DNA from 4 places in the Alcanivorax sp. UBA3183 genome. Region 2 is predicted to be linked to each of the others. Evidence: predicted binding sites of a transcription regulator. Region 2 holds the regulator's gene; each other region holds the start of a gene.
The links. The regulator LexA, encoded in region 2, represses DNA repair genes until DNA is damaged. The targets are predictions, from matches to a motif close to TACTGTNTANNTANACAGTA.

Region 1 (3,736 bases), on a different contig from region 2:
GGTGAGAGAGTCCGGGTTGTCGGATACGTCCTGGGCGCTGCCCTGGGCGACGACCCGGCCACCATGGACGCCGGCACCGGGGCCAATATCAATCACGTGGTCGGCCAGGCGGATGGCTTCCTCGTCATGCTCCACCACCAGCACGGTATTACCCAGGTCACGCAGGCGAGTGAGAGTGCTGAGGAGGCGCTCGTTGTCGCGCTGGTGCAGACCAATGGAGGGTTCGTCCAGCACGTACATGACGCCCACCAGTCCGGCACCAATCTGACTGGCCAGACGAATACGCTGGGCCTCGCCGCCGGACAGGGTTTCCGCGCTGCGCTCCAGGGTCAGGTATTCCAGCCCCACGTTGACCAGAAACTGCAGGCGGTCGCGGATTTCCTTGAGAATCTTGTCGGCGATTTCGCCCTTGCTGCCGGGCAGGTTCAGGTCGCTGAAATAGCCGTGGGCCTTGCCCACCGCCAGTCGTACCACTTCCGGTAGGGTGGTTTCTTCGATGAACACATGACGGGCCGCCTCGCGCAGTCGCGAACCATTACAGCTGGGGCAGCTGGAGGTGGACATGTAGCCGAGCAGGTCTTCGCGCACCGCATCGGATTCGGTTTCCCGGTAGCGCCGCTCCATATTGGGGATGATGCCCTCGAACGGATGGTTGCGCTTGATGATGTCGCCGCGGTCGTTGAGGTAACGGAATTCGATGCTTTCCTTGCCGGTGCCGTGAAGGACTTTCTTGCGGATGTCCTTGGGCAGTTCCTTGAGTGCCACGTCCATATCGAAGCCGAGGCTTTGTGACAGGGAGTTAAGCATCTGGAAGTAGTAGACGTTGCGGCGGTCCCAGCCGCGGATGGCACCTTCCGACAGGGACAGCTCGTCGGAATTGATCACCTTGTCCTCGTCGAAGAACTGCTTCATGCCCAAACCATCACAGCTGGGGCAGGCGCCGGCCGGGTTGTTGAAGGAGAACAGTCGCGGTTCCAGTTCGGGAATCGAATAGCCGCAGTGCGGGCAGGCAAACTTGGCGGAGAAGGTCACTTCCTCGCCGTCGCCGTCCATGGGGGCAATGATGGCGATGTCATCGGCCAGATTAAGAGCGGTTTCGAAGGATTCCGCCAGCCGGTTCTGCAGGTCGTCACGGACCTTGAAGCGATCCACCACCACTTCAATGGTGTGTTTCTTGTTCTTGTCCAGATCCGGGGTGTCATCCATGTCGTAGATACGCCCGTCGATGCGTGCACGGATAAAGCCCTGGGCACGCAGCTCCTCGAACAGGTGGAGATGTTCGCCTTTCTTTTCGCGGATCACTGGCGCCAGCAGCATCAGTTTGCTGCCGTCTTCCATGGCCAGCACCTGATCCACCATCTGGCTGATGGTCTGGGCGGCCAGCGGGGCTTCATGCTCCGGGCAGCGGGGCTCGCCCACCCGGGCGAACAGCAGGCGCAGATAGTCGTAGATTTCGGTGATGGTACCGACGGTGGATCGCGGGTTATGACTGGTGGATTTCTGCTCGATGGAGATAGCCGGGCTGAGCCCTTCGATGTGGTCCACATCGGGTTTTTCCATCATCGACAGGAACTGGCGGGCATAGGTGGAGAGGGACTCCACATAGCGGCGCTGGCCTTCTGCGTAGAGCGTGTCAAAGGCCAGTGAGGATTTCCCTGAACCGGACAGACCGGTGATCACCACCAGCTTGTCCCGGGGAATATCCAGGTCCACGTTCTTCAGGTTATGAGTCCGTGCACCGCGAACCAGTATGGTATCCATCAACTACCCCTGACTACTGTCAAAATGAACAGGGCAGTATAGGCGAATTCGTGTGAAGGGCAAAAGAATGTGGTCGCTGACCGCAACACGCACCTTGCTGCACGCAAGGCGTGCAGCAAGGTGCGTGTTGTATGAAACGTTGCTAGAGGTTTTCCTGTGCCCAGTTCACCGCTTGCAGGCGATTGGACGCATTGATTTTCTTGAAGATGTTATAGATATGCGTCTTGATGGTGTGCGGGCTCAGATTCAGGCTGGTGGCGATTTCCGAGTTCTTGGCGCCGGTGGCCATCACTTTCAGCACCTCCACTTCCCGGTCGGTGAGGTTCACCTCGCTGCGGGAGAAGGTCTTGTTGAAGGTGCGGCTTTTCATCAGATAAGCCTGCAACACGGCGCGGGGGAACCACAACTCGCCGTCGAAAATGGCCTTGATGCCTTTGCTCAGCAGTGCCTGGGGGCAGTCATGCTGGAAGCCGCCGTTGACCATGGGCAGGCCAGCCAGTCGGGACAGGGAGTCGTCGCTGTCCACATTGAACAGGGCGATCAGAACGTCGTTGTCCACTTCCTGATCTGCTTCCAGGAGATGGGCGATGACCTCATTCACATCCACACTGTGGTAATCCACCAGAAACAGGTTCTGGTCAAATTCCCGCAGGGTCTCCACTGAGATGGTCTCAACTGAGGGAATGCTCTTGGTAGCCACTTCTTCCTTGACGAGAAATTCGGTGAGCAGGGCGTTTTGCAGTTGCTGGCTGCCTACTACGTAAACTTGCTTAGTTTGTTGTGGGCTGTTCATCGATGCCGTCCATGATGTCTCAGGCGGAGCCTAAGAAAAAAAACTGATCAGCATGTGAATTTATCACCGCTTTGACCGGGGTTCAATTTACCATTGCCCGGTTTTACTGATTTCACGATTCCCGGGCCTCAAAGTGGGGCACTGTGTCCTGGTCCGGCCCCGTGGGGAATCTGATACACTGCCCGCCTTTTTGTAGCGGCCGTGACTTTCGGCCACCCGTTTTGGAGCAACAAGCGTTCATGTCGGCATCTTCCTCCCGTGTCCTACAGCGGACAGAGCTGAAAACCACCGGCTATCTGGCGACCATCTTTGCGCTGCGGATGTTCGGCCTGTTCATGATTTTGCCGATTTTCGCGGTCTACGGGCAATCGCTGGAAGGCGCGACACCGCTGCTGATCGGTACCGCCATCGGCGCCTACGGGCTGATGCAGGCCCTGCTGCAGATTCCATTTGGCATGCTTTCCGACCGTTTCGGCCGGCGACCGTTGTTGCTGATCGGCCTGCTGCTGTTTGTGGCGGGGGGGGTGGTGGCGGCCATGAGTGACCATATCCATGGTGTCATTGCCGGGCGTGCCCTGCAGGGCTCCGGCGCCATTGCCAGTGTGATCATGGCGCTGATCGGTGATGTGGTCAGTGAAAAGCATCGCACCCGGGCCATGGCGCTGATCGGCATGTCCGTGGGTGGTTCCTTTGTGCTGGCCCTGATTCTCGGCCCGTTACTGGCCAGCTGGCTGGGCCTGTCCGGCCTGTTCTGGATGACCTCGGTGATGGGCGTCTTTGCCTTGCTGGTGGCCCTGGTGGTACCGGCTCCCAGGGCATTGCAGGGGGAGGCCTTGCCCGTGGGCGTGCGCTTCCGTCGGGTGCTCGCCAATAAAACATTGCTGCGATTCGACCTGGGCATTTTTACCCTGCACCTGATCATGACAGCTTCTTTTGTGGTGGTGCCGGCCCTGCTCAGCGAACGGCTCGGGCTGGGGCTGCGCAGCCACAGCCTGATCTACCTGGGCGTGCTGGTGGCCGGGTTTGTGGCCATGGTGCCGCTGATTATCCGCGCCGAACGGCGTGGTGCGGTGCCGGTGAAGCGATTGGCTGTGGTATTGCTGGCGGTGTCACAGATCCTGTTGGCCCTGGCCGGTGCCGAGCTGTGGCACTTTGTGCTGGCGCTGCTGGTGTTTTTTGCGG
Region 2 (3,736 bases):
GATATTTCCCGCTGGAGCATCCCGGAAGATTTTCGCCGCAATGACAAGATTCATGTCTGCTATGCCATTCGGCATGTGGAGGACTGATGAGCGTAGTGCTTTATACCACGGTGGGCTGTCACCTCTGTGAACAGGCCTGTGAACTGGTCGCCATGGTGTCACCGGACCTTACGCTGACACTGGTTGATGTGGCCGAGGACGATGAGCTGCTGGCCCGCTATGGCGAACGCATTCCCGTGCTGATGAAAGAGGGGCGGGAGCTGGGTTGGCCATTCGGTCTACTGGATGTGCAGCAGTTTCTGGCAGGCTGAGTGATTGATGCGGGCTTCACAGCGGCAAGATCATCATTGCTGTTATGGAAACGATCAGCCCCAAAAAACTGCACAAGCGCAAGGCCGATGAAGTCGAGATTTTCTCGGCCTGCCTGTCCGTGTGCACCGTCAAAGTCCGCTTCGCGGATACCTGGTACTGGGTGACCGACGACAGCGGTAAAATCATGCGCTTCAATGGCCCCGAGCACGCCAATAACCAGCTTCAGACCCTGTCTACCGACTCCGCACATTTGCTCCATCATTCTGCCCATGCGGAAATGGTCGGTCAGCCGGAAGGGGAGGTGATCCCTCCGCTTCGTGTGCGCTTTCACTGGCGAAGCCAAGCCTGACCTGTTGGAGTCTTGCTCGCAAGGGGAAGGCTTGAGCCTGGTGCCATTACCTGCTCAAGAGAGATTTCGCTTTGTGAGCAAAGCTCCAACGGTTTCGGGTTTCGGTTATCTGAACAGCACCCGCGCATTATCACTCGTCATACCCGCCACCCGGGCCACATCTTGTCCCCGTAAACTCGCCACCCGCTTACCTATCCAGGGTAACAATGAAGGCTCGTTGCGCCGCTTTTTCGGGGGCGCTTCCGGCAGATCCCGGGGTAGCAGATAGGGCGCGTCGGTTTCCAGCAGCAGCCGGTTATCGGGGATGTTGTGTACCAATTCCGCCAGCGGCTTGCCGCGGCGCTCATCGCACACCCAGCCGGTGATGCCAATGTGGCAATCCAGATCCAGATAATCAAAAAGCGCCTGGCGTGATCCGGTAAAGCAGTGCACGACCGCACCGACAAGGTGATCCCGGTAGGCTTTCAAAATGGGCGCGAAGCGTTCGTGGGCATCGCGCTCGTGGAGAAACACCGGAAGCCGGTATTCCACTGCCAGGGCCAGCTGGGCCTCGAAGGCACGTTCCTGATCCGGGCGTGGGGAAAAGTCACGATTGAAATCCAGGCCCATTTCGCCGGCGGCTTTTACGCTGTGGTGGCTTAACAGTTCCCGCATCTCCTTTTCCAGGGCCGGGGAATAGAAGCGGGCGCTATGAGGGTGAAGGCCAGCGGTGGAAAACAGATCATCGTGCTGGCTGGCCAGCTCCATGGCCTGGCGGGATTCGTCCACATTAGTGCCGGTGAGAAGTTGCCAGTTCACCCCGGCAGAACGGGCCCGCTCAAGTACCTCATCCTGATCATCGCGGAACTGCTTGTCGGTCAGATTAACGCCGATATCAGCCCAATGGGGAATGTCGGTCTTGAAGTGAGTAGTGTGAGGTTCTTGCATCAGGGGCCTGCTCCGCCAGTTGTTCGCGCAGGGATTCTACCCGACGACGGTTGGCACCTAAATCCCAGTAGCCGACCCGTGATGCGGAGCGTACCTCTACCACGCCGTCTTCACGAATATAGAATGTCACATCATCCACGAAACGCAGCAGTCGGCTTGAGAAGCGGGCCTGGATACGGGACTGGCCGACCACATCGAACTCGACGCGGTCAAGTTGCCGCAGCAGGGCCTGTAGGCGAGTCATGCTGGCCTGGCGAGTTTCTGCTACCTGCAGAGGCGCCACCCGGCGATCTTCGTCTTTGGCCAGGCTGGAGACGCAGTTGGGCGAATCCGGGCAGGGGGCGAGCAGATGCGTATCGGACATGGCGGCAACACTCATAAATAGCAGAATGGCACTAGAAAGAATTCGGATCACGGATCAACCCCACGAAAATACCCTCGATGATCAGTTGATCAGCCGGCACCTTGATCGGCTCATAAGCCTCGTTAGCCGGTAACAGGGTGGCGCTGGACTTGTTTAACTTTAGGGTCTTTACCGTGACTTCTTCGTCAATGCGGGCAACCACGATCTCACCGGAACGGGCCACGTTGGATTTGCGTACGGCGATCAGGTCGCCATCGAAGATGCCTGCCTCGATCATACTGTCGCCCTGTACCTTCAAGAGGTAAGTGGGGCGTTGCTTGAACAGCCCCTGGGGCACCGGCACGGTACGTTCCACATTTTCGATGGCCTCGATGGGAACCCCGGCGGCCACTTTGCCGACTATCGGCAGTTCTTCTTCCGACCAGTAGGCGTTGTCGAGCAATTGAATGCCACGGGAGCGGTCACTGTGGAGTTTGATAAAGCCCTTTCTTTCCAGGGCTCGCAAATGGTCAGAGGCGGCATTCTTGGACTGAAAGCCCATGATGTCGGCAATTTCCGCGCGAGTGGGTGCCATACCGGTATCGGCGATGCATTCGCGGATACAGTCCAGCACCTGTTGCTGGCGATCGGTGAGTTTGCTGCTCATAACCTTCTCCATGTTTCCCGCAGGATTTCGGTTCCATACCCGGGCGTCATCGACGCTTCTGGCTAACCAGGCTGTCAGCCAAGGCTGACAAACAGTGCTACAAAACCGATGCTAGCATAGGTACTGATAATATGAACAGTGCTATTTGAACAGTTGTGGCGGGCTGAATTTTACCAGTTTCGGGAGGATATCGTTGCCCTGTGGTAGCGGTGGCACTAGCATATTGCAGGGAGCATCTGAATGGTTGCGGGTCTTTGTGTTGATTCGCCCGGCAGGCGGACGCTTCGATAATAATTCCATCAGACCTGGGGATAGTAGATGGAGCAGGCCAATAATAATGACTTCGGCCAACAACGGATCCGGCAGCTGTTATCCGGTGTCCCGTTTTTCAATGAAATTGCCCGTGATGATCAAAGCGAATTTGCCCAGCTTGAGCATAATACCCGCCTTTGGGTAGCCGGTTCCGGTGACACTGTGATTCGTGCCGGGGATGTGGATTCCACCCTGTATTTCCTGCTGCGAGGGCAGCTTGAGGTGCTATCTGATACGACTGGAGACGCGCCGCTTTATTACGTATCGCCGGGGGAGGTTTTTGGTACTCTTTCCATGTTGCTCGGTACTCCCCGGAGCGCCACGATCAAGGTGTCAGAGACGGCCCGCGAAGCGGTATTGGTGAGCCTGGATTTCAATGAATTCAACGAGGATGACAGCCCTTATTCATTGAGTACCCGGCTGGCGTTCTTCCACATGATCGTTCACCACATCCGCTGGACCCTGGAAGTCAAACGTATGCAGTCGCCGGACCATGAGCTGGTCCAGTCCATGCGCAAGCTACCGGTGTTTCATGGAGAAAAAGGCACCCGGGAAGAACTGGCCGCCCTCAAGGTTCAGGCCCAGGGACTGGCGGAGCTGCTATGTCGCTGGAACGAGGAAGGGCCGGAAGGGACAGGGGCGTTGCAGCTCACTTGAAGGCAGTGAATAGTTAACAGTTTCGCGGAACAGGTTTTCTGTTTTGTGAACGTAAGAGGCCGCGTCCAGGGGATGGACGCGGCCTCTTACGTTTCAGTCAGGGATGCGCCGGCACGCACGCTATTAACTGTTAACTATTAACTGCCTTTCTGATCCACCTTAACCGCCA
Region 3 (3,736 bases), on a different contig from region 2:
AAATTTTCCATGCCAGGCAGTACCACCCGTGCCGCAACCGGGGGCATCATGCTGACCCGCAAGCGACTGTGAAGCGGTGTTGTCAGAGCAAGTGTGGCGCGACGTAGCCCTTTGAGATGTGGCTGTATCTGGTTCAGGTAACGGGTGCCTTCTTCGGTGAGGGTCAGGGCGCGGTTATGACGTTCGAACAGCGTGACACCCAGACTCTCTTCCAGTTGCTGGATCTGCTGGCTGACGGCTGAGGGGGTGATGTGAAGTTGCTTCGCCGCTTGCTTGAAGCTGAGCTGCCGGGCGGCGGCTTCGAAGGTCATCAGAAAGTTCAGATTTGGAAGGGGTCGACGCATGCTGTTTCCATTCTTTTGTTCGCTATTCTTCTGACGCCAACTCGGCCGGCCAGTCACCAACCATAGCATGCCAGCCTGTCTCGGCGGGTGCCCAGGGGATGGGTGATTCGAGTGCTCTGTTTTTACGGGGCTGTTCAGTTTGCTATCGATGATTATATTGGACAGGTGTATTGCGGCATGGTGGATGTGAAAGGCATCTGTCGACCGTTCAAACAGAAGCTGTATTCGCGGGTCTCGGGCAACCTGGATGCTTTCCTGGATTACCGATAGCAACTTCGATATCGACTATCACGTGCGTCATTCGGCTCTGCCGCGCCCGGGCCGTATTCGTGGGTTGCTGGCGCTGATGCCGCGGCTGCACGTGCAGCGTCTCGATCCCCGCCGCCCTGGTCCTCGGCGTGGAATACCCTCTTGCCGCGCAAGCGCCGCTAGGGCTCTCTGGCCCGTGCAGGGATGTTGAAACCCCAGCGTAGTCTTCAACGCGGCACAGAGCAGTTTGTTAGGTGGTGTCGGCACGGCTCCATGGTCGGTAAACTAAGGCTCTCTGATCTCCCGACCTGTGGGAAATCGACAATTCAGGAAGGCAAGTGTGACACAAGGCTCAATTCAACAGGCGGCGTTGCAGCTGTCAGAGAATCTGCTCAAGCAGCAACTGATGGCGGTGACAGCGGAATCCTGTACCGGCGGTGGTATTGCTCAGGCGCTTACTGAGATTCCCGGTTCCTCACGCTGGTTTGAACGTGGCTACGTATCCTATTCCAACGAGGCTAAACAGGAGCTGCTGGGGGTGAACGCCGAAACCCTTGAGACGCACGGTGCGGTGAGTGAAGAGATCGCGCTGGAGATGGCCTGTGGTGCCGTCGCCCGCTCACGGGGCCATATTAGTGTTGCGGTGACCGGTGTGGCTGGCCCGGATGGCGGCACGCCTTCCAAGCCGGTGGGGACGGTGTGGATTGCCTGGGGCCAAAAGCTGGGCTATGCCGAGGCGCAATGCTTTCATTTCGAGGGTGATCGTCACGCCGTTCGTCAGCAGACCATTCTGGAAGCCATCAAGGGCTTGAATGCCCGTCTCCAGTAGTCACAATCTGCCCATTGGATAAACAGGGTTGCAAAGGACAGGAATACCTGTCCATAATGCTGTCCATATTGTCAGTGCTGTCCGAAAGGTCAGCCAGAACGGATCAGATAACGGCGATGCAATGACTGTCACGCCGAAACGGAGAGGGGTCATAATGAGCGATAAATCCAAGGCGCTGTCCGCCGCACTATCCCAGATCGAACGTCAGTTTGGTAAAGGTTCCGTGATGCGCATGGGCGATCGCAAGCGCGAGCGCATGCCGTCCATTTCCACCGGCTCCCTGGGGCTGGATATTGCTCTTGGTATTGGTGGTCTGCCGAAAGGGCGTATCGTGGAAATCTATGGCCCGGAATCCTCTGGTAAGACCACCCTGACCCTGAGCGTGATCGCCCAGGCGCAGAAGAAAGGCGCTACCTGTGCCTTTGTGGATGCAGAGCACGCCCTGGACCCGGACTATGCCGAGAAGCTGGGCGTGAACGTGGATGACCTGATCGTGTCCCAGCCGGACACCGGTGAGCAGGCACTGGAAATTACTGACATGCTGGTGCGTTCCGGCGCGGTGGATGTGGTGATTGTTGATTCCGTGGCGGCACTGGTGCCGAAGGCCGAAATTGAAGGCGAAATGGGTGACACCCACGTTGGCCTGCAGGCTCGTCTGATGAGCCAGGCGCTGCGCAAGATCACCGGCAATGTGAAAAACGCCAATACCCTGGTGGTGTTCATCAACCAGATCCGCATGAAGATCGGCGTGATGTTCGGTAACCCGGAAACCACCACCGGGGGTAACGCCCTCAAGTTCTATTCCTCCGTGCGCCTGGATATCCGTCGTATCGGCGCGGTGAAGCAGGGTGACGAAGTCACCGGTAACGAAACCCGCGTGAAGGTGGTGAAGAACAAGGTATCGCCGCCGTTCCGTCAGGCCGAATTCCAGATTCTTTACGGCCAGGGCATCAATCAGCTGGGTGAAGTGCTGGACCTGGGTGTGCAGCAGGGCCTGGTGGATAAATCCGGTGCCTGGTATGCCTACAAAGGTGACAAGATCGGCCAGGGCAAGCAGAACGCCTGTGAGTACCTGCGTGAAAACCCGGCTGTCGCCGAGGAAATCGAACAGGAAATCCGCGCTCGCTTGCTGCCTGATCCCACTGAGGCGCCGGCTGTCAAGGAAGAGGAAGCCGAAGCCGGCAATGAGTGAACCGCTCACTGAATCCGAACTGCGCCAGCGGGCTGTCAGCCTGCTGGCGCGTCGGGATCATGCCCGCCGGGAGCTGGAAACCAAGCTGTACCGCAAGCTCGGTGAGCAACCGGCGCTGCCAGCGGTGCTGGCCTGGTGTGACGAACACGGCTTTATCGACGACCGGCGCTTTGCCGGTTTTTTTGTGCGTTCGCGCATCGATCGCGGGCAGGGCGCCCTGCGCATCCGCCAGGAACTACAGCTGAAGGGCGTGGATAACGAGCTGATCGCCCAGGCCCTGGCAGAGGCTGAGGTGGACTGGTTCGCGCTGGCCCGGGAGGTGCGGGCTCGGCGCTTTCGTCAGTACCCTGGCAAGGACCAGAAAGAAAAAGCTCGCCAGCTAAGGTTCCTGCAACAGCGCGGTTTCAATGCCGAACAGAGCTTTGCTGCGCTGGATTGTTCCCCGGAAGACGAGCTGTAGTTCGTCCTTCCCGTTTCCCATCGCTGCTATCCTCACCCCGTTGGAGCTTTGCTCGCAAAGCGAAGGGCTGACGTTACCCGGATGATTCGCCTTGCGAGCAAGGCTCCAACGGTGCCGGTTTGTGGTCGACGGAGCCAGCCCGGTAATTTTTCCTCTTGGTTTGAATTCCGTTCACGGCGTATCCTTCGCTTTTGCGGCTTGTGTGAGATTTTCCATGGAGTACCTGTCTGATCCCTGGTTGGCGGCAGCCATGCTGGGTGCTGGTGTATTGGCGGGTTTTATCAACCCCCTGGCCGGTGGCGGGGGGCTGCTGATCCTGCCGTTGCTGATGCTCAGTGGCATGAGCGCGGCATTGGCTAACGGCACCATGCGGGTAGGGGTGCTGATACAAAGCGTGGAGGCGGTGCGCCAGTTCAACAAGCGCGGCACCATGCCGTTCAAGCCGCTGCCAGCGATTCTGGTGCCCTGCCTGCTGGGGACGCTGGTGGGTACTCTGGCGGCGTCCTATCTGCCGGAGTCCATTCTCAAACCGGTATTGCTGACGACCCTGGTGGTGGTGGCACTGATTATGGTGTTCAAACCCAATCAACTGTCGCCAGCAGCGGATGAGCTGCCACTGCAACCTAATGACTCTGTTGCCGGCTGGTTGGGCCTGTTCTTCT
Region 4 (3,736 bases), on a different contig from region 2:
CTGCAGGGCCAGGGCGTCCAGCTCTTCCAGCTGGAAACGCAGCAGCTCTTCTTTTTCGTTTTGCTCGCGGGCCTGATTCAGGGCGTCGTCGTGGGCGCGGCGGGCCTTTTGCCAGTGGCGCCAGTGTTCGCGCACGGTGTTGGCCAGATCGCGGGCGTCGGCAAAGTTGTCGAGCAGCTGCCGATGGGCTTCTTTCTTCATCAGAGCCTGGTGTTCGTGCTGGCTGTGGATGCTGATCAGTCGCTCACCCAGCTCTCGCACTTCCGCCAGCGGGGTGGGGGTGCCGTTTACATAGGCCCGGGAGCGACCATCGGCACGCACGGTGCGGCGCAGCAGGCACTGGTCATCATCATCCAGCTCCCGATCGGCCAGCCACTGGCGGGCGGCCGGGTTGTCGCTGACATCAAAGGTGGCGAGCACTTCCGCCCGGTCGTGGCCGTGGCGGACAATGCTGGAGTCGGCCCGGTCGCCCAGGGTCAGGCCCAGGGCATCGATGATCACGGACTTGCCCGCCCCGGTTTCCCCGCTGATCGCGGTGAGGCCGTTTTCCGGCTCCAGTTCCAACTGGTCCACGGTGGCAAAGTGACGAACGCTCAGATGGGTCAGCATGGTATCTCTCCGAAACGGGCGAGTCAGTGTGACGATTAGCGGGTGGCAGGGACCTGTATCACCTGGGTGCCAGCCAGCAGATCGTGCAGGCAGCGGCGATCACTGCGGAAAATCAGCAGCGGATCGACCAGCATGACCAGGTTGATGCCGGGCACCTGTGCCAGCACATGGAACAGTAGATAGCGCAGGCCGTAGAGTTTGCCGGGGGGTACGTCCAGCTGCTCCATGCCGATGATTTTCATGCCCAGCAGCCACTTGCCGATGGTCTGCTGGCGGTTGAACAGCAGCCAGCCCTGCAGGGCCAGGAATATCACTTCACCGACAATGAACCAGACCAGGGTGGCGGTCAGGTCGAGTGCGCCATTGTTGGCCATCATGTCCGCCCAGGTGCCGGAAAAGAACACGATAGGGCCGATAATGGCGAGCTGGACCAGGCCGTCGATCAGGGCGCCGAAAAAGCGGTACCAGCGGCTGGCAAGCTCCGGGTTGTCCGGGGTCGGGCGATTCTGCACGTCGGCGGCGGGGCTCTGGTAGGGGTTGTTGCTGTCGGTCATGGTGACGTCCTTGTTACGATAACTGTTCTTTTGGGCAGTGTTTCTAATCTTAGGGGATTCCGGGCGCCAGTGTAAGCCCCCGATAAACTCCGAACGAGAAGGCTATGTACCTGAATCCGTGGCTTCATCGCGGCGCCTGACGCAAGCCTTTGCCGTCACAGAACATTTTCTTCAGTCGATCGTATTCCCTGATACGACGCTTGTTCAGAAAATTCCCTGTGACAACAAATTCTTACGCCATGCATCCACGCTGAAGTCACGGATTCAGGTATATAATGTCCCACTGGTTTTCTGGTACATATACCGCTATGACGAAGCTGGATCTGAACGAACGCAAACAACGATTGCTGATGGCGCTGGTAGAGCGCCATATCCGCGATGGTCAACCGGTGGGGTCCAAGACCCTGGCTTCCGGCAGTGGGCTCACCGTCAGTCCGGCCACCATCCGCAATATCATGGCGGAGCTGGAAGATCTCGGTGTACTGACCAGCCCCCATACTTCCGCCGGGCGGGTGCCCACGGAGCTGGGTTACCGGCTGTATGTGGACTCCCTGCTGGCGTCCAGTGTCATGGAGCGCCCGGGCAACCGCTCCCTGAAAAAGGAACTGGGCCAGTTGCTGGCGCCGGAGCAGTCGCCCCAGGAGCTGATTGCCCAGGCATCGCGAACCCTGGCGGAGCTGACCCGCATGGCCGGGCTGGTGGCGGTGCCGCGCCGGGAGGTGACGACTCTGAGGCAGGTGGAATTCTTGCCGTTATCGGGCAAGCGAGTGCTGGTGGTACTGGTGGTCAACCGCTCCGAGGTGCAGAACCGCATCATTCATACCGACCGGGATTACGATGAGGTGGAGCTGCGTCAGGCGGCCAACTACATCAATCACACCTATGCGGGCTGTGATCTGAACAGCATCTGCGACGGGCTGCTTAACACCATGAATGCGGATCGAGCACAGATGGATGTGCTGATGCAGACGGCGGTTGCCGTGGCCGGCAAGGCATTGCGCACGGAGCAGGAGGATTCGGACTATGTGGTGTCCGGCGAGTCCAACCTGCTGAAGTCCGCAGAAGCCGACAATATCGGTCAGTTGCGCAATCTGTTCGATGCCTTCAGTCACAAGCGCGACATTCTGCACCTGCTGGAGCGCTCCATGAAGGCGGACGGGGTACAGATCTTTATTGGCCGGGAGTCCGGCTTTCAGCCGTTCGAGGACTACTCGCTGATCTCGGCCCCCTACCGGGCAGACAATGGCCCGGTGGGCGTCCTCGCCGTGGTCGGTCCCACTCGTATGGACTACGAAAAGGTCATCCCTACCGTGGATATCACCGCCAAAATCCTCTCGGCGGCCCTAACCCAGCTATAAACCGAATTGATAGTTGATAATGGATAATTGATAACGGCGCGGCCCCGGCTTTATTGATTTCAGGGGGTAAAGGGCTCGAGAGGGCCATGGGCGCGGCTTCCAGGATGCCTATGGCACCAGATCATCCCGCGCGCTATCAATTTCCATTATCAATTGTCCATTGCCCCTCTCCCCCCTTGAATCCTCGCCATCCGCTCCCATATATTTGCCCGCTTTCCTGGAAAAGCCCGGATTGGGATGTGGAGTAGAGAATGAGTGATCAGGAAAAAGACCCTAAAAACGCCGAGCCGCAGGTAGAGACTGCCGAAGAGCAGCAGGCGGCAAAGGAGGCTGAGGCGGCCCAGGCTGATGCCGCGCCAGAAGAGCCCTCAGCGGCACAAGAGCCTTCTACGGAAGAAAAGCTGGCTGAGGCAGAAGTCGAGCTGGCCAAGGTCAAGAAAGCCCTGAGTGAAGCGGATATCCGCGCTCAGGCGGAAATCCAGAATGTGCGCAAGCGCGCCGAGCGCGACGTGCAGCACGCCCGCAAGTTCGCCCTGGAGAAGTTTGCTGGCGATCTGCTGAGCGTGGCGGACAACCTGGAGCGCGGCCTGGCCGCTCTGGATGCTAACGACGACGCCCTGCAAGGTGCCCGTGAAGGTATCGAGCTGACCCTCAAGTCGCTGCTCGATGCGTTTGCCAAGTACAACCTGGAGCAGATCAGCCCGTCTGACGAGCCGTTCAACCCGGAATTGCACGAGGCCATGACCATGGTGCCGGTGCCCAATGTGGAGCCCAACACCGTGATCGACGTGTTGGAGAAGGGCTACCAGCTCAATGGTCGCCTGATCCGCCCGGCCCGCGTCATCGTCAGCAAGGCGGCTGAGTAAAAAGCGGTACTGGCCCCTTGAAACGGCGCGCAGCAGCGCCATATAGATGCCAGACGAATTAACAATTCAACTGCCTGGGTCGCCGAAAGGGGCCCGGCTGGTGTGAAGGAGAACGAGAGATATGGGTAAGATTATCGGTATCGACCTGGGTACGACCAACAGCTGTGTGGCCGTGCTGGAAGGTGATAAAGCCAAGGTTATTGAAAACGCTGAAGGCGCGCGTACTACGCCGTCCATCATCGCCTACACCGACGACAAGGAAACCCTGGTCGGTCAGTCTGCCAAGCGTCAGGCGGTGACCAACCCGGAAAACACCCTGTACGCGGTGAAGCGCCTGATCGGCCGTCGT

Region 1: the regulator LexA is predicted to act here: its motif matches at 1,776-1,795, upstream of uvrA (excinuclease ABC subunit UvrA).
Region 3: the regulator LexA is predicted to act here: its motif matches at 1,480-1,499, upstream of recA (recombinase RecA).
Region 4: the regulator LexA is predicted to act here: its motif matches at 1,184-1,203, upstream of hrcA (heat-inducible transcriptional repressor HrcA).

The regions. Positions count from the first base shown of each region.
Region 1 covers NZ_DEXN01000024.1:17,505-21,240, forward strand. Annotated here, with positions in the region: gene uvrA (excinuclease ABC subunit UvrA) at 1-1,761, opposite strand, end outside; gene B3Q33_RS09665 (response regulator transcription factor) at 1,904-2,554, opposite strand; gene B3Q33_RS09670 (MFS transporter) at 2,794-3,736, shown strand, end outside.
Region 2 covers NZ_DEXN01000044.1:21,992-25,727, forward strand. Annotated here, with positions in the region: gene rlmKL (bifunctional 23S rRNA (guanine(2069)-N(7))-methyltransferase RlmK/23S rRNA (guanine(2445)-N(2))-methyltransferase RlmL) at 1-87, shown strand, start outside; gene B3Q33_RS13870 (glutaredoxin family protein) at 87-311, shown strand; gene B3Q33_RS13875 (DUF6482 family protein) at 356-661, shown strand; gene B3Q33_RS13880 (TatD family hydrolase) at 767-1,588, opposite strand; gene B3Q33_RS13885 (DUF1499 domain-containing protein) at 1,536-1,952, opposite strand; gene lexA (transcriptional repressor LexA) at 1,984-2,598, opposite strand; gene B3Q33_RS13895 (Crp/Fnr family transcriptional regulator) at 2,917-3,567, shown strand; gene B3Q33_RS13900 (universal stress protein) at 3,705-3,736, opposite strand, start outside.
Region 3 covers NZ_DEXN01000006.1:24,150-27,885, forward strand. Annotated here, with positions in the region: gene B3Q33_RS01375 (LysR substrate-binding domain-containing protein) at 1-344, opposite strand, end outside; gene B3Q33_RS01380 (wax ester/triacylglycerol synthase domain-containing protein) at 592-804, shown strand; gene B3Q33_RS01385 (CinA family protein) at 934-1,422, shown strand; gene recA (recombinase RecA) at 1,577-2,614, shown strand; gene B3Q33_RS01395 (regulatory protein RecX) at 2,607-3,074, shown strand; gene B3Q33_RS01400 (sulfite exporter TauE/SafE family protein) at 3,289-3,736, shown strand, end outside.
Region 4 covers NZ_DEXN01000039.1:66,939-70,674, reverse strand. Annotated here, with positions in the region: partial or broken gene B3Q33_RS12245 (AAA family ATPase) at 1-609, opposite strand, end outside; gene B3Q33_RS12240 (RDD family protein) at 645-1,163, opposite strand; gene hrcA (heat-inducible transcriptional repressor HrcA) at 1,472-2,521, shown strand; gene grpE (nucleotide exchange factor GrpE) at 2,773-3,387, shown strand; gene dnaK (molecular chaperone DnaK) at 3,509-3,736, shown strand, end outside.